3 regions of the Streptomyces sp. NPDC048659 genome follow, and region 2 is predicted to be linked to each of the others. Evidence: riboswitches for the same ligand, from Rfam matches in the RefSeq annotation. Region 2 holds a riboswitch; each other region holds the start of a gene.

Region 1 (4,831 bases), on a different contig from region 2:
AACCTGCTGACCTGGCTGCTGGGCCTGCCGTCCAGCTCCTCCCACGCCCTCTTCGGCGGCCTCATCGGCGCCGCCGTGATGTCGGCGGGCTGGGACGCGGTCAACGGCCCGACCATCGTCACCAAGGTCCTCATCCCCGCCATCGCCGCCCCGATCGTGGCCGGTCTGGCCGCGATGGTCGCGACCCGCCTGACGTACCGCCTCGGCAAGAAGTCGAACACCGGGACCAAGGCGACCGCCAAGGGCTACCGGGCCGGCCAGATCGCCTCCGCCGGTCTCGTCTCGCTCGCGCACGGCACCAACGACGCGCAGAAGACGATGGGCATCATCACCCTCGCCCTGGTCACCAGCGGCGTCCTCGCCCCCGGCGCCAACCCGCCCATGTGGGTCATCGTCTCCGCCGGTGTCGCCATCGCGCTCGGCACCTACCTCGGCGGCTGGCGCATCATCCGCACCATGGGCAAGGGCCTCACCGACCTCCAGCCGCAGCAGGGCTTCGCCGCCCAGACCAGCGCGGCCACCGTCATCCTGGCCTCCTCGCACCTGGGCTTCTCGCTCTCCACCACCCAGTCCTGCTCGGGTGCCGTGATGGGCGCCGGCCTCGGCCGCAAGGGCGGAGTCGTCCGCTGGTCGACCGCCACCCGGATGTTCGTCGCCTGGGGTCTGACCCTGCCCGCCGCGGGCCTGGTCGGCGCCGCCGCCGAGTTCCTCACCAAGCAGGGCACCTGGGGCATCGCCGCCGTCGCGGTCCTGCTCGTCGCCGGCTCGGCCGTGATCTGGGCGCTCTCCCGCCGCAAGCCGGTCGACCACACCAACGTCACCGCCGACGACCTCGACAACCCGGGCGCCCCGGCCGAGCCCGCCGGCGTGGTCACCACCGCCATCGCGGCCGTCACCCCGCCGCCGGCCGCGGGCTCCGTCGCCGCCGTCGCGGACGCGGACCTGAAGACCACCATCCCCACCCCGGGCCCCACGGACCCGGCCGCTCCCCCGGCCCCCGCCGCCGCGGTCTAAGGAACTGGAACCAAGCATGAAGATCGACTGGGCAGCCCTCGGCTCCGTCTTCGGAGTCAGCCTCGTGGCGACCGTCGCCCTGGTGGGCCTCTTCACCCTCGGTGTCATGGGCCTCTCCAAGCAGGAGGAGGCCGCCGAGAACGGCGGCTCCGCCACCCTGGCCGTCACCGGCGCCTACGCCTGCTTCGCGCTGTGCCTGGCCGCCGTCTCCTACGGCATCTACCTGATCGTCGCCTGACGCACCGCGCACACCCGGCCGGGCGGTCCGCACCTCGTGGTGCGGGCCGCCCGGTCCTCGTGTCTGTGGCGCTCCGCACAGTGACCCGACGCAGGTCAAGGGTGAGTTGACGGCTGTTCGCACAGCGTGGTGGACTGCCGGGGCCATTACGGCGGCAGTAGAGGAAGTCCGGTGCGAATCCGGCGCGGTCCCGCCACTGTGACCGGCCCCCAGGGGCCGGGAGCCAGGAACTCTCGCCGCCGGTCACGTCGATCCAGGGCGCGGACCCTGAGTGAGGACAGAGCGCCATGCCCGGCCGCGGCCTCAGCCTTCCCGGCACCGACAGCGCCACCGGTGTCTTCGCGTACGGAGCGGCCGCCGGCCTCGCCGTCGACCGGCTCGCGGGCGACCCCCGCCGCGGCCACCCCGTCGCCGCCTTCGGCCGGGCCGCCGGCGCGGTCGAACGGCGCCTGTGGCGCGACCACCGCGGCTGGGGCGCCCTGCACACCGCCGTCTGCGCCGGCTCCACCGTCGCCCTCGGCGCGCTGGCCGCCCGTACGGCACGGGGCAGCCGCGCCGCCACCGTCGCCCTGACCGCCGCCTCCGTGTGGGCCGTGGTCGGCGGTACGACGCTGGGCCGCGAGGCCCGCGCGATCGGCGGGGCGCTCGCCGCCGGGGACCTGGAGGTCGCCCGGGAGCGCCTGCCGCACCTGTGCGGACGCGACCCGCACTCCCTGGACGGCCCCGCGATGGCCCGCGCGGTCGTCGAGTCCGTCGCCGAGAACACCTCCGACGCCGTGGTCGGCGCGCTCTTCTGGGGCGCCGTCGCCGGCGTGCCGGGGCTGCTCGGCTTCCGCGCGGTGAACACCCTGGACGCGATGGTCGGCCACAAGTCGCCGAGGTACCGCCGCTTCGGCTGGGCCTCGGCCCGCCTGGACGACCTGGCCGGCTGGCCCGGCGCCCGGCTCACCGCCGCGCTCGCCACCGTCGCGGGCGGGAACCCGCGCGGGGCGGCCCGCGCCTGGCGGGCGGACGCGGCGAAGCACCCCAGCCCCAACGCCGGACCCGTCGAGGCGTCCTTCGCCGGGGCCCTCGGCGTACGGCTCGGCGGCACCCTGGCGTACGGCGGACGGGTCGAGCACCGGCCCGTCCTCAACGGGGCGGGCCGTCCCGTCGAGGTCGCCGACATCGACCGGGCGGTGCGGCTGTCCCGCCGGATCACCGGACTGACCCTGGCCGCCTGCGTGGGCGGCCGGCTGATCGCGAGCACGCTGAAGCGGAGGAACGCATGAGGGGCGGGGGGCTGCTCGTCGCCGGGACCACGTCCGACGCGGGCAAGAGCGTCGTCACGGCCGGCATCTGCCGCTGGCTGGTCCGGCAGGGCGTCAAGGTGGCGCCGTTCAAGGGACAGAACATGTCCCTCAACTCCTTCGTGACCCGGGAGGGCGCCGAGATCGGGCGCGCCCAGGCCATGCAGGCGCAGGCCGCGCGCGTCGAGCCGACCGCGCTGATGAACCCGGTGCTGCTCAAGCCGGGCTCCGACCGCTCCAGCCAGGTCGTCCTGATGGGGAAGCCGGTCGGCGAGATGAGCGCCCGCGGCTACCACGGCGGACGGCAGGGCACCCTCTTCGAGCCGGTGCTGGCGTGCCTGGAGGAGCTCCGGGGCACGTACGACGCCGTGATCTGCGAGGGGGCGGGCAGCCCGGCCGAGATCAACCTGCGGCGCACCGACATCGTCAACATGGGCATAGCGCGGGCCGCCCGGCTGCCCGTCGTGGTCGTCGGCGACATCGACCGGGGCGGCGTCTTCGCCCAGTTCTTCGGCACCACCGCGCTGCTCGCGCCCGAGGACCAGGAGCTCGTCGCCGGGTACCTGGTGAACAAGTTCCGCGGCGACGTGACGCTCCTGGAGCCCGGCCTGGACATGCTCCACGGCCTCACCGGGCGCCGCACCTTCGGCGTCCTGCCGTACGCGCACGGCCTCGGCATCGACGAGGAGGACGGCCTGCGGGTCTCGCTGCGCGGCACGGTCCGCGAGTCGGTGGTGGCCCCGCCGGTCGGCGCCGACGTGCTGCGGGTCGCCGTCTGCGCCGTCCCGCTGATGTCGAACTTCACCGACGTGGACGCGCTGGCCGCCGAGCCGGGTGTGGTCGTCCGCTTCGTCGACCGGCCCGAGGAGCTCGTCGACGCCGACCTGGTCGTCGTGCCCGGCACCCGCGGCACCGTCAAGGCGCTGGCCTGGCTGCGCGAGCGCGGGCTGGCCGACGCGCTGGTCCGGCGGGCCGCCGAGGGCCGCCCGGTGCTCGGGATCTGCGGCGGCTTCCAGGCGCTCGGCGAGCGGATCGAGGACGAGGTCGAGTCGAAGGCGGGCCTGGTCGACGGGCTCGGGCTGCTGCCCGTACGCATCCGCTTCGGCGTCGAGAAGACCCTGGCCCGGCCGGTCGGCGAGGCGCTCGGCGAGCGCGTCGAGGGGTACGAGATCCACCACGGCGTCGCCACCGTCGAGGGCGGCGAGCCCTTCCTGGACGGCTGCCGGGTCGGCGCGGTCTGGGGCACCCACTGGCACGGCTCGCTGGAGAGCGACGGCTTCCGGCGCGCCTTCCTGCGCGAGGTCGCGGCGGCGTCCGGCCGGCGCTTCGTCCCGGCCCCCGACACCTCGTTCGGCACGCTCCGCGAGGAGCAGCTGGACCGGCTGGGCGACCTGATCGAGGAGCACGCCGACACGGACGCGCTGCTGCGGCTCATCGAGGAGGGCGCCCCGAAGGGGCTGCCGTTCGTGCCGCCGGGGGCGCCGTGAACGCCCCGGCCGGCCCGCCCGGCCCCACCACCTCCGTACGCCCCTCCGTACGCCCCTCCGCACGACTCGAAGGAGTGATCACCCGATGAGCACCCGCTATCCGTTCACCGCCGTCGTCGGCATGGACGACCTGCGGCTCGCGCTGCTGCTGAACTCGGTCAGCCCGGCGGTGGGTGGCGTCCTCGTGCGCGGCGAGAAGGGCACCGCCAAGTCCACCGCCGTGCGGGCCCTCGCCGAGCTGCTGCCGTCGGTGGCCGTCGTCGCGGACTGCCGCTTCAGCTGCGACCCGGCCTCGCCCGACCCCGGCTGCCCGGACGGGCCGCACGAGGTAGGGGCGGCCGACGCGCGGCCCGCGCGGATGGTCGAGCTGCCGGTCGGCGCGTCCGAGGACCGGCTGGTCGGCGCGCTCGACATCGAGCGGGCGCTCGCCGAGGGAGTCAAGGCGTTCGAGCCCGGACTGCTCGCCGCCGCGCACCGGGGCATCCTCTACGTCGACGAGGTCAACCTCCTGCACGACCACTTGATCGACCTCCTGCTCGACGCCGCCGCCATGGGGCAGTCGCACGTCGAGCGCGAGGGCGTCTCCGTGCGGCACGCCGCGCGGTTCCTGCTGGTCGGCACGATGAACCCCGAAGAGGGCGAGCTGCGGCCGCAGTTGCTCGACCGCTTCGGGCTGACCGTGGAGGTCGCCGCCTCCCGGGTGCCCGAGGAGCGCGTCGAGGTGGTCCGGCGGCGGCTCGCCTTCGAGGACGACCCGGCCGCGTTCGCCGCCCGCTGGGCCGGCGAGGAGGCCGCGCTGCGCG
Region 2 (4,831 bases):
GCGCGGGTCTCGGGCCAGGCGCGGGTCTTCAGGCCGCAGTCGGGGTTGACCCACAGGCGCTCGGCGGGGATGGCCTCCAGGCCCTTGCGCAGCAGGGCGGCGGCCTCGGCGGTGCTGGGGACGCGGGGGGAGTGGATGTCCCAGACGCCGGGGCCGGCCTCGCGCGGGTAGCCGTGTGCGGCGAGTTCGCCGGCGACCTGCATGTGGGAGCGGGCGGCTTCGAGGCTGATGACGTCGGCGTCGAGGTCGTCGATGGCCTGGACGATGTCGCCGAACTCGGCGTAGCACATGTGGGTGTGGATCTGGGTGTCGGGGCGGACGCCGCTGGTGGAGAGGCGGAAGGATTCGGTGGCCCAGGCGAGGTAGGCGGCGTGGTCGGCGGCGCGCAGGGGCAGCGTCTCCCGGAGGGCCGGTTCGTCGACCTGGATGACGGAAGTGCCCGCCGCCTCCAGGTCGTTCACTTCGTCGCGCAGGGCGAGTGCCACCTGGCGGGCGGTGTCGCCGAGTGGCTGGTCGTCGCGTACGAACGACCAGGCGAGCATGGTCACGGGCCCGGTCAGCATGCCCTTGACGGGCTTGGAGGTCTGTGCCTGGGCGTACGTCGTCCAGCGGACCGTCATGGGTTCGGGGCGGGAGATGTCTCCGGCGAGGACCGGGGGCCGGACGTATCGGGTGCCGTAGGACTGGACCCAGCCGTGCTGGGTGGCGACGTAGCCGGTGAGCTGCTCGGCGAAGTACTGGACCATGTCGTTGCGTTCGGGCTCGCCGTGCACGAGGACGTCGATGCCGGTCTTCTCCTGGTACGAGACGACCTCGCGGATCTCGTCCTTGATCCGCTCCTCGTATCCGGCCGTGTCGATGCGGCCGGCCCGGAGGTCGGCGCGGGCGACGCGGAGCTCGTCGGTCTGCGGGAAGGAGCCGATCGTGGTGGTCGGGAGCACCGGCAGGCCGAGGTGGGCGCGCTGGGCGGCGGTGCGCTCGGTGTAGGGCTGGGAGCGGCGGCCGTCCGCGTCGGTGATCGCGGCGGTGCGGGCGCGGACGGCGGGGTCGCGGGTGAGGGCGGAGTCGGCGCGGGAGGCCAGGTCGGCCCGGTTGGCGGCGAGTTCGGTGGCGATCGCGTCGGTGCCGTGGGCGAGGCCGTGGGCGAGGGTGACGACCTCGGTGGTCTTCTGGCGGGCGAAGGCGAGCCAGCGCCGGACCTCGGGGTCGAGGTCGGCTTCGGCGTCCGCGTCGAGAGGGACGTGGAGCAGGGAGCAGGAGGTGGCCACGTCGACGCGGTCGGCGAGGCCGAGCAGGGTGGCGAGGGTGGCGAGGGACTTCTGGTGGTCGTTGATCCAGATGTTGCGGCCGTTGACGACGCCGGCGACGAGCCGCTTGCCGGGTAGTCCGCCGACGGTGGCGAGGTCGTCGAGGTTGGCGGCGGCGCGCTCGGTGAAGTCGAGGGCGAGACCGTCCACGGGGGCGGCGGCGAGTACGTGGAGGGCGTCGCCGAGGCGGTCGAAGTAGGAGGCGACGAGCAGCTTGGGCCGGTCGCCTGCCGCCCCGAGGTCGCGGTAGACGCGGGCGGCGGCGTTCAGCTCGGCGGGAGTGCGGTCCTGGACGAGTGCGGGCTCGTCCAACTGCACCCATTCCGCGCCGGCGGCCCGCAGGTCGGCGAGGACTTCGGCGTAGACGGGGAGGAGCCGGTCGAGAAGGGTGAGCGGGTCGAAGTCGGCGGCGACGCCGGGTGCGGGCTTGGCGAGCAGGAGGTAGGTGAGGGGGCCGACGAGGACCGGGCGGGCGGTCAGGCCGAGCGCGAGGGCTTCCGTCAGTTCGGCGACCTGCTTGGTGGAGTCGGCGGTGAAGACGGTGTCGGGGCCGAGTTCGGGGACGAGGTAGTGGTAGTTGGTGTCGAACCACTTGGTCATCTCCAGCGGCGCGATGTCCTGGGTGCCGCGGGCCATGGCGAAGTAGCCTTCGAGCGGGTCGGCGTCGACGGCGGCGCGGTGGCGGGCGGGGATGGCGCCGACCATGAGGCTGGTGTCGAGGACGTGGTCGTAGTACGAGAAGTCGCCGGTCGGCACTTCGTGGACGCCGGCGTCGGCCAGCTGGTGCCAGTTCGACCGGCGGAGGTCGGCGGCGGTGGCGCGGAGGGCGTCGGCGGTGACGCGGCCCTTCCAGTAGCCCTCGATGGCCTTCTTCAGTTCGCGGTTCTGCCCCTGGCGGGGGTAGCCGTACACGGTCGCTCGTACCGCAGCGGCGGTGGACTCGGTGGTCACGGAACTCTCCTTCGCGAGATGTGCCCGGATGGACGGCCCGATGAGGGGACGTGGGCGCGAAGGAGAAGGCGGAGCACGCTGACCGGAGCGCGGAGGGAGCCCGCGACGGGCCGTACGTCGTCCACGCCGACCCGCCCACGAGGTCATCGGTGAAACCGTGCGCGGAATACGTCCTCGCACGGGCAACGGGCAGGTCTTCGGACTCGCGGGCACGCTCTCCGGCATGACCGGAGGGCACCTACTGGCCGTCGCTTCCCAGGACCGTTGTCCGGTCCCAGTGCGTATGACGGCGGTCGTTCCCACTCACCGCTGCGGGGCAGTCCCGGATTCCCACCGGGTTCCCTCTTACGACGCATCCCGCCTGGCGGACGGGGCGAACCAGCTGCGCGGGCCAGACTAGGGCGTGCCGCGCCCCGATGGCGAGAAATATCAAGATCCGGACGCGAGAACGGCGAAGATCAGCCGGTGGCGAGGAAGTCGATCTCACGGCGTCACGGCGTCACGGCGTCACGGCGTCACGGCGTCACGGCGTCGCGGCCTACGAGCGCCGGGCGAGCAGATGAGTCTCAAGGAAGCCCCGCTCGGAGGCGGGGTCGTGGAGGAGCCGGGTCGTGGTGGTGAGTCCGGCCTGGGCCAGTAGGTCGGTGAAGGGCGCGGCGGGCCAGCTGTAGGCGGGTGCCACCTTGTGGTCGAAACGGATCGGCTCGGGCCCCTCGGTGCCGAAGAGGGACACCAGGATCAGGCCACCCGGCGCGAGGACGCGGGCCTGCTCGGCGAGCAGCGCGGGCAGTTCCCCGGGCGGTGTGTGGATCATCGAGTAGTGGGCCAGGATCCCGCCGAGCACGCCGTCCTCCAGCGGCAGGGCCTCCATGCGGGCCTGCTCGAACCGCAGCGCCGGCTGGGCCCGCCGGGCGTGGTCGACCATGGCGGGGGAGAGGTCGAACCCGATGGCGTCCAGCCCCTGTTCGCACAGCATGGCCGTGAGGTGCCCGGGCCCGCAGCCGACGTCGGCGACCCGCAGGTTCCCCGTGTCCCGTACGAGCTCGGCGAAGGTGCCGACCATGCTCCGCGCGAACGGCCGCGTCTCCAGCCGGTCGGCGAACAACGACGCGTAGAGCTCGACGACTTGGTCGTAGGCGGCCCGGGTCACCTCTTGATGCTTCGACACGCCCCGAAACGTAGCACCGCTGCGGGCGGCTGCCTCTGGGGACGGGTGGGGACGAGTGGGGGAGGGGGGCTGGACTGCCGGGCGGGACAGGCGTGGTGCATGATGACGCCAGGAGGGGATTTGAATGCGTTCAGAAAGATCAATCATCATGGTGGACCACCCCCTGGAGACGCCTGCTCAGGGGACGGTACGCATCCGGGACCGTTTCGGGTCCGTAGTCGTGGCCTGCACCTCGGTCCTGTCCGTCGAGGCGGTGATCGCGGTCATCGCGGTGTACGTGTGGGAGCTGACCAAGGAGACGCCGCCGCTCCCCTACAACGGCCTCGCCGTATTCGTGATGGTGGTCGCGCTTCCGTTCGTGGCGGCGGCGGGTGCGGCCCTGGCCGCGCTGCTGTCGATCTGCGTGCTGATGCCGATGCTCGCCGTTGCCGCCCGGCTGGGCCGAGCCGTGTCCGGCCGCGAGGCGTGGTGGTGGGTTCCGGCGGCCGCGGGAGGCGTGGCGGCCCTGCCCGCGGGCGCGGAGGCGCTGACGGGCGAGACCGGCCTTCTGGGGTGCGTCGCCGGATGGCTCGTGGCGACGGTGGCGCTCGCCGTACCGGCCCTGACCGCCCGCAGGCTGCTCCTGCCGGAGCGCCCGCGGCTCTCCGGGGGAGCGATGTTCGGGTACATCGCGCTGTGGGGGACGCTCGCCGCCGTCACCGCCTTCACGCTGGCGGGCATCGCCGTCTTCGCGGGGGTCGGCTACGAGGCGCCGCGCCTGGACGAGGCGCAGGTGGCCGGCACGTACGCCGACGGCGAGGGCGGCACCCTCACCCTCGCCCCCGACGGCACGGCCACCGCGAACAGGGTCAAGACCTTCACCTACGACGAGCACAGCACCCAACCCCTGGCCAAGGAGTGCACCGGCGCGGGCACCTGGACCTACACCCCCGCCGACAGCCCCACCTCCCAGCGCGTCGACGTGACCATCGACGCGTGCCCGGGCCTTATGGACAGCTGGAACACCTACGGCTCCGCCGCCCACCCGAAGCTGTACGTCTTCATGGGAGACCCCGACACGTGGGACATCTACACGCTGCGCCGCGGCTAAGACGTGCGTCGCAAGTGCTCTAGTGCTCTGACCGGGAAGGTTCGTCGGGTCGTGTGGCTTGTTGGATGCGCTCGGCGACACAGGTGGCAGTGATGCGCGCTATAGGATCTTGAACCCACGACTGGATGCCGGAGGGCTGGGATGGAAGAGCCGCAGATGCGCCTCGGCACGGATGATGCGTGGCTGGACCTGTCTCGGACCGGTGGCGACACCTGGCAGGTCAGTGCCGACTGGTGCTCCCGGCTGACAGCCGACTTCACCGCGTACCTCAGTGATGCTGAAGTCGCGGACTTCGCGCGGCACATGCTCTCGCGT
Region 3 (4,831 bases), on a different contig from region 2:
GAAGCCGGCGATCGAGCCGTTGGCCTCGCGCAGCGCCTCGCGGGTCTGCGGGTCCCACACGCCCAGCGCCTTCAGCTCGTCCACCAGGTACGAGTTGACCTGGAGGAACTCGCCGGACAGCGTCTCGCGCTTGAACAGGTTGGAGACCTGCGGCTCGATGCACTCGTAGACACCGGCGATCGAGGCGATCGTCGCCGTCGGCGCGATGGCCAGCAGCAGGCTGTTGCGCATCCCGACGGCGGCGATCCGCTCGCGCAGCGCGGCCCAGCGCTCCGGCCAGTTCAGCTGGACATCGAAGTGGTCCGGGTGCAGCACGCCGCGCGCGGTGCGGGTCTTGTCCCAGGCGGGCAGCGGCCCGTTGCGCTCGGCGAGGTCGGCGGACGCCTCGTACGCGGCCAGCATGATCCGCTCGGCGATCCGGGTGGACAGCGCGCGGGCCTCGGGCGAGTCGAAGGGCATCCGCAGCTTGAAGAAGACGTCCTGGAGGCCCATCGCGCCCAGGCCCACCGGGCGCCAGCGGGCGTTGGAGCGGCCCGCCTGCTCGGTCGGGTAGAAGTTGATGTCGACGACCCGGTCGAGGAACGTGACCGCGGTGCGCACGGTCTCGTCGAGGCGCTCCCAGTCGATGCCGCCGCCGGCCACGAAGGCGCCCAGGTTGACCGAGCCGAGGTTGCAGACGGCCGTCTCGCCGTCGTCGGTGACCTCGATGATCTCGGTGCAGAGGTTCGAGGAGTGGACGACGGAGCCGGGCTCGGCGGTCTGGTTCGCGGTGCGGTTGGAGGCGTCCTTGAAGGTCATCCAGCCGTTGCCGGTCTGCGCGAGGGTGCGCATCATCCGGCCGTACAGGTCCCGGGCCGGCATCGTCTTCTTGGCCAGGCCCGCCGCCTCGGCCTCGCGGTACGCCGCGTCGAACTCCTCGCCGTACAGGTCGACCAGCTCGGGCACGTCGGCGGGGGAGAACAGCGACCAGGGGGCGTCCGCGTTGACCCGGCGCATGAACTCGTCCGGGATCCAGTGCGCCAGGTTCAGGTTGTGGGTGCGGCGGGCGTCCTCGCCGGTGTTGTCGCGGAGCTCCAGGAACTCCTCGATGTCCGCGTGCCAGGTCTCCAGGTAGACGGCGGCGGCACCCTTGCGGCGCCCGCCCTGGTTGACGGCGGCGACGGAGGCGTCCAGCGTCTTCAGGAACGGCACGATGCCGTTGGAGTGCCCGTTGGTGCCGCGGATCAGCGAGCCGCGGGCGCGGATGCGGGAGTACGAGAGGCCGATGCCGCCCGCGTGCTTCGACAGCCGCGCGACCTGGTGGTAGCGGTCGTAGATGGAGTCCAGCTCGTCCTGCGGGGAGTCCAGCAGGTAGCAGGAGGACATCTGCGGGTGGCGGGTGCCGGAGTTGAAGAGGGTGGGGGAGGAGGGCAGGTAGTCGAGCCGGCTCATCAGCCCGTACAGCGCCGCCACCTCGTCCACGGCGCGGTCGCTGTCGTCCTCGGCGAGGCCGCTCGCCACGCGCAGCATGAAGTGCTGCGGGGTCTCGATGACCTGGCGGGTGATCGGGTGGCGCAGCAGGTAGCGGGAGTACAGGGTGCGCAGGCCGAAGTAGCCGAAGCGGTCGTCGCCCGCCGGGTCGATCAGGGCGTCGAGGTAGCCGGCGTGCGCGGCGACGAACGCGGCCGTGCGGTCGGCGATCAGGCCCTCGCGGTGCCCGACGGCGACGGAGGCCGAGAAGGCGACGGCGCCCTGGCCCGCGGCCTCGTCGGCGATGGTGAGGGTGAGCAGCCGGGCGGCGAGCCGGGAGTACGCCGGGTCCTCGGCGATCAGTCCGGCGGCGGCCTCGGTGGCCAGTTCGCGCAGCTCCGCCTCGTCCGAGGAGGCGCTGCGGCCGCGCAGGGCGGCGGCGGCGACCTTGCCGGGGTCGGTGTCCGGGAGGTCGGCGGTGAGATCGGTCAGGGTCCGCAGCAGCACGGTGCCGGGGCCGTCGGTCTCGATCGCTGCGGCCGGATCGGCGGGCGCGATGGTCACGTGGGGGCTCTCCCTCGCTCGGCTCGGTGCCAGGGCGGGGGGCGGGAACGGGACGGCCGTACGCACGGCTGCGCCGCGTCCACCGGCCCACTCCGCGAGGCCCGGACGTCTGTCGGCACCCGGAACGGACGGACCGGGTGCGCTGTCGGCAGGTCCTCGGACTCACCTTGGCGCGAACGCGCACAAAACACACCGTTGCGGGACAGTTCCGGATTTCCACCGGATTCCCCTGCGGCGACAGCGAGGACGAGCATACATGTGGGGGGCACCGCTCGCGGCACCCCCCACATGTTGTGTCGGCCTGGAGCCTGTCCGGCGGCGGTCAGAGCTCCAGAACGTAGGTGAACAGGGTGAAGTCCAGGCCCGGAACCGGCTTCCAGTCGCGTTCGGGGGAGCGGACGAAGCCCAGTCGCTCATAGATCCGGTGGGCGGTGGTCATGCTCCGCTGGGTGGACAGCACGATCCGGGCGCACCCCTCGGCGGCCCGCGCCCGGTCCACGCAGGCCCGCACGAGGGCCTCCCCGACGCCCCGGCCGCGCGCCGCGTGCGCGACGGCCAGCATCCGGAACTCGGCCTCGCCGGGGCCCGCGATGTCGGCCCACTCCTCGCCGCCGAGCGCGAAGGTCACGCCGCCGAGGACGGCCCCGGCCGCGTCGGCCGCCGCGTCGACGGCCACCAGCACCTCGGCCTCGGCGTCCCGCCGGGCGGTGTCCCGCAGCCGGTGCAGATAGTCGTCGTCCTCGCCGAACGTGAGGAAGCCGTCGTCGAGGTAGGCCCGCGCGGTGACCTCGCCGAGCGCCTCGTACTCCTCGGGCCGTACCGCCCTGATCGTGAAGTCCATGCCAGGGAGTCTGCCCCGGGGCGCGGCTCCGGCCGCCGCCGGGACCCCCGGCACGGCTCCGACCGCCTCGGGGACCCCCGGGCACGGCTCCGCCCGCCGCCGGGTGTCCCGGGGCGGGCGGAGCGCGGGGCGCGCGGGGCGGTCGGCGGGGCTCAGTGCCCGGCGGTGCCGACCTTCGGGAGCTCGGTGGCGACGCCCTTGTCGCCGGCGTCCGCCGTGTAGTCGCCGGGCGCGGTCTCGTCGACGCCGTCGGGCGCCTTGAGCGCCTTCAGGACGAAGGTGAGGACCACGGTGACGACCAGGTTGAGCACGAAGGCGGTGAGGCCGATGTAGCCGATCTCGCCGATGCCGGGGATCGCGGCCGAGGAGCCGCCGAAGTGCGCCTGCTTGGGCGTGCTCACGTTGTACGCGGCGATCGTGCCGTAGACCATGCCGACAGCCCAGCCGGCGAGCAGCGCCCAGCGGTGGAACCAGCGGGTGAACAGGCCGCCGACGAGGGCGGGGAAGGTCTGCAGGATCCAGATGCCGCCGAGGAGCTGGAAGTTGATGGCGACGGTCTTGTCCATGGTGAGGACGAAGACCAGCGCGCCGACCTTCACCAGCAGCGAGACCAGCTTGGAGATCTTGGTCTCCTGCTCGGGGGTCGCGTCCGGCTTGAGGAAGTCCTTGTAGATGTTCCGGGTGAACAGGTTGGCCGCGGCGATCGACATGATCGCGGCCGGGACCAGGGCGCCGATGCCGATGGCCGCGAAGGCCACCCCGGCGAACCAGGCCGGGAACATGTCCTCGAAGAGCTGCGGGATGGCGAGCTGCCCGTTGCTGACCTTGACCCCGGCGGCGATGGCCATGAAGCCGAGCAGCGCGAGCAGGCCCAGCATCAGCGAGTACAGCGGCAGGATCGTGGTGTTGCGGCGGATCACCTCGCGGCTCCGGGACGACAGGGTCGCCGTGATGGAGTGCGGGTACATGAAGAGCGCCAGCGCCGAGCCGAGCGCGAGGGTCGCGTACGTCCACTGGCCGGCCTCGGCCGGTACGAGCCCGCCGGCCTTGGCGGCGGTGAACTTGGCGTCGGCCGAGGCGAAGATCTCGTCGAAGCCGCCCAGCTTGATCGGGATGTAGATGATCGCCACCGCGATGACGAGGTAGATCAGGGTGTCCTTGACGAAGGCGATGAGCGCCGGGGCGCGCAGCCCGGAGGAGTACGTGTAGGCCGCGAGCACGCCGAAGGCGATGAGCAGCGGCAGGTCCTTGACGAACCAGTGGGTGTCCTCGCCGCCGCCGACGCCCATCACGTCCAGGACGGCCTGGATGCCGACGAGTTGCAGGGCGATGTACGGCATGGTGGCGAGGATGCCGGTGACGGCGACCGCCAGCGACAGGCCCTTGGAGCCGAAGCGGCCGCGGACGAAGTCGGAGGTCGTCACGTAGCCGTGCTTGTGCGAGACCGACCACAGGCGGGGCAGGAAGGTGAAGATCAGCGGGTAGACCAGGATCGTGTACGGCACGGCGAAGAAGCCGGCCGCGCCCGCCGCGTAGATGGCCGCCGGGACGGCGACGAAGGTGTACGCGGTGTAGAGGTCGCCGCCGAGCAGGAACCAGGTGACCCAGGTGCCGAACGAGCGCCCGCCGAGGCCCCATTCGTCGAGGCTGTTCTCGTTCTCGGCCTTGCGCCACTTGGCGGCCAGGAAGCCCATGACCGTGACGGCCAGGAAGAAGAAGACGAAGACGCCGAGCGCGACGCCGTTCACGCCGTCGTTCATCGCGCGTCACCCCCCTTGCGGGCGCGCTGGTCACGCTTCCAGAGCTGGTACGCGATCATGGTGAGCGCGGTCGAGACGACCACCCAGAGCATCTGGTACCAGTAGAAGAACGGGATGCCGGCGACGGTGGGCTCCACCTTCGCGTACGAGCCGACCCACAGCATCGCGACGAACGGCGCGAACAGGCAGAGCCCGATCACCACCCTGACCGGTGTGA

What was found. Region 2 has a riboswitch for cobalamin ahead of metE (5-methyltetrahydropteroyltriglutamate--homocysteine S-methyltransferase). Riboswitches for the same ligand answer to the same signal wherever they lie in the genome.
Region 1: linked by a shared signal. The riboswitch ahead of AB0C99_RS20930 (cobalamin biosynthesis protein) and the one ahead of metE (5-methyltetrahydropteroyltriglutamate--homocysteine S-methyltransferase) in region 2 are both predicted to bind cobalamin.
Region 3: linked by a shared signal. The riboswitch ahead of AB0C99_RS25490 (ribonucleoside-diphosphate reductase subunit alpha) and the one ahead of metE (5-methyltetrahydropteroyltriglutamate--homocysteine S-methyltransferase) in region 2 are both predicted to bind cobalamin.

The regions. Positions count from the first base shown of each region.
Region 1 covers NZ_JBEZHM010000026.1:61,270-66,100, forward strand. Annotated here, with positions in the region: gene AB0C99_RS20920 (inorganic phosphate transporter) at 1-1,014, shown strand, start outside; gene AB0C99_RS20925 (hypothetical protein) at 1,031-1,252, shown strand; cobalamin riboswitch at 1,374-1,505, shown strand; gene AB0C99_RS20930 (cobalamin biosynthesis protein) at 1,540-2,523, shown strand; gene AB0C99_RS20935 (cobyric acid synthase) at 2,520-4,028, shown strand; gene AB0C99_RS20940 (putative cobaltochelatase) at 4,114-4,831, shown strand, end outside.
Region 2 covers NZ_JBEZHM010000013.1:53,004-57,834, reverse strand. Annotated here, with positions in the region: gene metE (5-methyltetrahydropteroyltriglutamate--homocysteine S-methyltransferase) at 1-2,258, opposite strand, end outside; cobalamin riboswitch at 2,429-2,656, opposite strand; gene AB0C99_RS12995 (class I SAM-dependent methyltransferase) at 2,797-3,426, opposite strand; gene AB0C99_RS12990 (hypothetical protein) at 3,575-4,516, shown strand; gene AB0C99_RS12985 (hypothetical protein) at 4,658-4,831, shown strand, end outside.
Region 3 covers NZ_JBEZHM010000037.1:25,357-30,187, forward strand. Annotated here, with positions in the region: gene AB0C99_RS25490 (ribonucleoside-diphosphate reductase subunit alpha) at 1-2,013, opposite strand, end outside; cobalamin riboswitch at 2,143-2,284, opposite strand; gene AB0C99_RS25495 (GNAT family N-acetyltransferase) at 2,336-2,854, opposite strand; gene mctP (monocarboxylate uptake permease MctP) at 3,007-4,614, opposite strand; gene AB0C99_RS25505 (DUF3311 domain-containing protein) at 4,611-4,831, opposite strand, start outside.